2 regions of the Mammaliicoccus vitulinus genome follow, and region 2 is predicted to be linked to the other one. Evidence: predicted binding sites of a transcription regulator. Region 2 holds the regulator's gene; the other holds the start of a gene.
The links. The regulator LexA, encoded in region 2, represses DNA repair genes until DNA is damaged. The targets are predictions, from matches to a motif close to CGAACATATGTTCG.

Region 1 (3,219 bases), 600 kb from region 2:
GTTGGATGAGTCTGAAAGAAGATTTATTGTGGAAGACGAAGATTCCATTGTAGGTATTGTGGAATTAGTGGAAATCAATTATATTCATCGTAATTGTGAAATTCAAATCATTATTAAACCTGAGTTTAGTAGCAAGGGATATGCTAAATTTGCCTTTGAAAAAGCAACGAGTTATGCTTTTGACATTTTAAACATGCATAAGCTTTATTTATATGTTGATACTGATAATGAAAAGGCTATTCACATATATAAATCACAAGGTTTTAAAATCGAAGGTTTATTAATAGAACAATTCTATACTAATGGAAAATATAAAGATGCATATATTATGGCATTGCTGAAGTCTGAATATATTTTATAATAAAAAAAGCTGGAACAAATTATCAATTGTTCCAGCTTCTTTCACTTCATTTCATTTTTAAAACTTGTCCTACTGTTAATTCATTTGAACTTAAGTCATTGAGTTCTTTAATGTTATCTACACTTACACCGCTTCTTTGAGAAATATTGTATAATGTATCGCCTGAAGCGACAGTATGTGTATCGCCAGTAATGGTATCACTTGCTTCGTTTAGCTGATTATAATGTTTTTGTACGAGACTATAAAATTGATCCATATCATAACCCCATTGACTAAAGTAATTAATCGGGTCAGTATGATCAGTTCCTCCATAATATTGACTAATAGCATTATGGCTAATAACTGTACCTGTTCCTCCGTTATGATCTGCTAATGATGGTTTAAGTCCATTTTGATCTAACATTTTAGCTGTTAAGTACGCTTGATTGTTTACAGACTTCGCAAATTGATCGAAAGTACTAGATTGTGCCAACTCTATTTGATAGAAATAAGGATTAGCCTTTGCACCAGCACCCCATGCTAAATAATCACTTGATGCTGTTTGAACAATTTTACTGCTACCTGCATAAGCATGAACAAAAGCACTTTCATAATTATTATACATATAATTAATTTCTTCATCGATGGTACTATTTGGATTCGCCGTCTCATGAATCACCACACCGATAAATTTATCTGACTTATAATCATATTTCGGTAAACTGTTCATTCTTGTATCTTGTGTAATTGCTGAAGGCTTAATATTATTTTGGTCAATATAACCATTTACATTTTGATAAGCTTCATTCGTATTCCTATTTGTTTCTAGCTCAGTTGATTGATGTTCTGCAACTTTATTATGTAATTTTAAATCTTCATCCGTTAATAAATTTGTAAGTTCTTTTGGCTTCATCTTTTGTGCTTGTTCAAAACTAATTGATTTGCTTGTGTTCTCAGTCTGTTCATTACTTTTCTCTTCAGCATTAACATAGAAACTAGATTGAGAAAGTAATAAGCTCGATGACAATATTAAAGCTGTTCCAAACTTATACTTCATCATTATCCCCCTTTAAATTTTATTGTTACATTGTATTACAAAATATAATTAATTCATACGGTTGAAGAATATTTCATCATATTAAATATTGATTACAAACAATTAAGGCAGTACATACTTATTAAAGAATGTACTGCCTTAGATTGTTCTTTTAAAACACACCAAATATATTTCCTATTAACCCCGCAAACGCTATTAATATACCCATGCCAGATAAGACCGAAGTAATAACCATCTTTCTATTTTTCTTATTCGTTTCATTTATTCCCTTTTCAAGATTGTTCATTGAGATAGTAATCTTATCTTGTATAATATCCGGCAATCGATCTATCTTACCATTCAAAGTATCAAAGCGCTCATCAACCCGCTTCTCAAACTGTTCAAATTCATTTCTAGTTATAAAATCTGACATCAATGTCACCTCCAGCAGTTTTTTATATTACTCATATTTTATTACCGTAAAATATGATTGTCAACAATTTAATAATGTTTATTAGGTTGTAGTTTAAATGCTATTTACTCAATATATGAATCCGCTATTATAAATACATTACTTTTTATACGACTTTTCTCTTTACAAAATAGAACGTATGTTCGTATAATAAGAGTACTATATGACTGGGGTGATTTTTATGTATGACTACAGTTATTGCTTAAATCGTGATATTTTATGTGTCGATTTGAAGAGTTTCTTTGCATCTGTATCTTGTATTGAAAAAGGGCTGGACCCTTTAACGACGAAACTTGCTGTCGTTGCTGATACAAAGCGCCCAGGTTCTGTCGTGCTTGCTGCTACACCACCATTAAAAGCAATAGGTATTAAAACTGGATCTCGTTTATTTGAAATACCTCAACGCAAAGATATTTATATTATTAATCCATCCATGAAAAAGTATATTCAATTATCAACTCAAATTAGCAAAATTGCTTTAGACTATGTCGCACCCGAAGATTTTCATCAATATAGTATAGATGAGTTTTTTATGGATGTTTCTGAATCTTATCATTTATTCGCGCATTCTCCTTTTTCATTAGCTATGCAACTTCAAGAGCGCATATTTAATCTTGTCCATATTCGCAGCACAATAGGAATCGGATCAAATTTATTACTCGCTAAGCTGTCTATGGATATTGACGCTAAGCATACACCTCTTGGTATATCAGAATGGCGTTACGAAGATGTACCTGCCAAATTGTGGTCAATTCAACCTTTGCGAGAAATGTGGGGCATTAATAGACGTACTGAAGCTAAACTCAACAAGAAAGGCATATTTACAGTTGGTCATTTAGCAAACTACCCTGTTGAATATTTGAAGCGGGATTATGGTGTGATTGGAGTCGATTTACATTTACATGCTAACGGAATAGATGAAAGTATGATTAGACAACCTCATCAAGCATATGACAAATCTTTAGGTAAATCTCAAATACTTATGCGTGATTATAGTATGAATGAACTTAAGACTGTATTAAACGAACAAGTAGATGAAGTATATTATAGATCTCGAAAGCTAAACTTATACCCCACTCGGATAAGTGTTAGCGTTGGTTATGCTGATATGGGTGGTGTTCGCAAACAATTTACAAATAAGACTGGTTTTATGAATACTTATGTCATCGTGAATTTATTATGGGATTATTTATCTCAACGATTAGAACCTGATCGTCTTTATCGAACGATTACTATTTCATTTGGTAAGTTTATTCCTAATCAAATTAAGCAGCTATCTTTATTTGATGATCCATTTCAAGTTAAGACAGAAACGATAGAAAATCATTTGGATTTTATACGTATGAAATATGGGAAAAATATTGTTATGCG
Region 2 (3,219 bases):
GTAAATTATATAAAGAGTATTTTGGTAGTGCGTCTGAGTTCCAAAAAGGTGAACGTAAAAACGTAGAAGGTAAAAAAATGTTTGTAGAACATAAAGGCTCATTAAAAGATACTTTAGTTGAAATAGAACAGGATTTACAAAGTTCGATTTCATATGCAGGTGGAAAAGACTTACATTCTATTACAAAAGTTGACTACGTAATTGTACGAAATTCAATCTTTAATGGTGACCGTGACTAAATATAGGTGAGGTGACGACTTGAAAAAAGTATTTTACTTATTTTTATTGTTATTGTTTGTAACATTGATCAAGCCTGTCCCTGATTCAGATTTGTCTAGACAAATTCAACAAAGAGTATTAACCGTTCAACAGGGATTACTACACGAACAAACAGCTGAAAAAGTTGAACTTAAAACACCAAATGACCAAGAGTTTGCGATTAATAATATTCAAATCAATCAAACAAAAAGTGAAGTTGAAAAGAAACTTGGCAAACCAAAGCGTATAACCGCTAATGAGTATAACGAGAAATGGCATGTATATCATAATGATTACCATGAATTTGTAATGGTAAGTTATGATAATGACAAAGTAACAGGTTTATATACGAACCAAGACTTAATAACATCCCAAAAAGGGATCACAAGTAAAATGAACAAGGAAAAAGTTCGTTCTATACTTGGTGAACCAGAAAAAGAAATTCAAAAAGAAAAAGTGAAGCTCATTCAAAATGATGAAGATTACGATGTTTTCAAATTTGATAACATCTATACAACCGTTTTTTATGATAAACATGAGAATAATCAAATTAAAGGTATAATGCAAATAGCATCATCAACTGAAGATAAACGAACGAACCAATATCATGCAGGATCTGATGATTATAAAAATGCATTAGAATTACAAAACTTTGATCTTATAAATGCTGAGCGTGTTCAATTTGGCTTACCGACATTATCTTATAATGAAAATGTAAGTCAAACTGCAAGAAAGCATAGTCAAGATATGGTTGATAACGATTATTTTGATCATACTAATAAACAAGGTTTATCTCCATTTGATAGATTAGATAATGATGGCTTTGACTATATTACTGCTGGTGAAAACTTAGCATATGGTCAAATAAGTAGTATTTATGCACATCATGGTCTTATGAATTCACTGGGACACAGAAAGAACATTTTAAATAAAGATTATAAAGAGTTAGGTGTAGGTGTTGATATAGGCGAAGATTTACAGCCTTATTGGACGGAAAACTACATCACACAACAATAAGAAGAGAGATAGATAAATATTCTATCTGAGCAACTTTGATATAATTGTATCGAGATAAGTCATATTTCATATTTCCTTAAATGTTTAACACATGTTGTTTCTAATAATTTGATTGGTGGAATAACATATAAAGGGGAAGTTTTACATGGAAAGTAAAGAAATAAAGCATAAAGATTTAGATGTATTAGAACGTATTAAAGAATTATTAAATAAAAAAGATGTTTCATAAATATATGACATTAGTAATAAGAACTCGATAAAGGGAATATGAAAAAAAGGAGATGCGATTGCATCTCCTTTTTTATATGGTTACATTTCTCTAAATAATCCTACGACTTTACCTAATACTGTTACGTTATCTAAATAAATAGGTTCCATTGTATTATTTTCAGGTTGTAGTCTATATCTTGTTTCTTCTTTATAGAAGCGTTTAACAGTTGCTTCATCATCGTCAGTCATGGCAACGATAATATCTCCATTCTCTGCAATGGATTGACTGCGAACAATTACTTTATCACCATCAAGTATGCCAGCTTCAATCATACTATCTCCAATAACATCTAAAATAAAGATATTGCTATTATGAGTAGAAGTGAAATGAGCAGGTAATGGGAAGTACTCTTCAACGTTCTCAACAGCTGTAATTGGAATACCTGCTGTAACTTTACCTATAACCGGAACATGGATAGTATTCTCTTGGTTAATGTTTTCACCAGTTGTTTCGATTATTTCGATTGCACGAGGTTTAGTTGGGTCACGTTTGATATATCCCTTTTCCTCTAATCTAGATAGATGACCATGTACTGTAGAACTTGATGCTAAGCCAACCGCTAAACCAATTTCACGTACACTAGGTGGATAACCTTTCGTATGTACTATATGTTTGATGAATTGATATATTTCAGATTGACGTTTAGTTAATTCTTTCATAGTCGCACGCTCCCAATAAATTATTTAACCATATTATAGCACATACGTTTCCTTCGAACAAACATTTGTTCGTATTTTTATTGACTACGAACAGTTGTTCTGTTATCATAAAAATACAAACAAACGTTCTAGGGGGAATTGATTATGACAATTACAGTTAAGAAGACAATATTAGTATATGTGGCAGTATTCTTAATGACTCTATTAATAGGATATTTATATTTAGCTCAGTCAAATGATATCTATACAACAGAACAGACGTACGAGATGACAGATCATCAAATTAAACAACACGAACATAAACAACCTAATCATTTATCTGATTCAAATACAATAGTAGGGTCTATAGATTAATTATAAAACACGAGTAAATCCATTTGGATTTACTCGTGTTTTTTGGTATCTTTTATGTATGTAGAAAGTGGGGATAAAATGTTAGAAAAAACTAAAATAGATAGAATTAATGAACTCGCTAATAAAAAAAAGACAGAAGGTTTGTCAGAGACAGAAGCTAAAGAACAAACTAAATTGCGAGCAGAGTATTTACAAGCTTTTAGAGGAAACTTCAAAAGCACTATAGAAAATACTAAAGTAATAGATCCAGAAGGAAATGACGTAACACCTGAAAAAGTAAAAGAAATTCAAAAAAATAATAATATTAGGAAATAAATATAAATTAAGAGATAATAATTAATTTTCTAATTTTTTTCATGTATAATGAAAAGGGATTACAAGAATAAAGGAGACTACATTTATGTTTAATGAAAAAGATCAACTTGCAGTAGATTCAATTCGTGCTTTGAGTATAGATGCTATTGAAGCAGCAAATTCAGGACACCCTGGTTTACCAATGGGTGCAGCACCTATGGCATATACTTTATGGACTAAGCATTTAAATTTTAATCCTCAGTCTAAAAACTATTTTAATAGAGACCGTTTTGTTCTATCTGCAGGACATGGTTCAGCGTTATTATATAGTTTATTACATGTTTCAGGTAGTTTAGAACTTGAAGA

Region 1: a site for LexA is predicted at 1,981-1,994, ahead of PYW35_RS10320 (Y-family DNA polymerase). Genes of this name have one in related genera too.

What each region holds. Positions count from the first base shown of each region.
Region 1 is NZ_CP118974.1:2,054,593-2,057,811, forward strand. Features, by position in the region: gene PYW35_RS10305 (GNAT family N-acetyltransferase) at 1-361, shown strand, start outside; gene PYW35_RS10310 (LysM peptidoglycan-binding domain-containing protein) at 408-1,397, opposite strand; gene PYW35_RS10315 (hypothetical protein) at 1,549-1,809, opposite strand; gene PYW35_RS10320 (Y-family DNA polymerase) at 2,030-3,219, shown strand, end outside.
Region 2 is NZ_CP118974.1:1,451,739-1,454,957, reverse strand. Features, by position in the region: gene guaC (GMP reductase) at 1-239, shown strand, start outside; gene PYW35_RS07310 (CAP domain-containing protein) at 259-1,275, shown strand; gene lexA (transcriptional repressor LexA) at 1,585-2,205, opposite strand; gene sosA (DNA damage-induced cell division inhibitor SosA) at 2,350-2,559, shown strand; gene PYW35_RS07295 (DUF896 domain-containing protein) at 2,638-2,874, shown strand; gene tkt (transketolase) at 2,960-3,219, shown strand, end outside.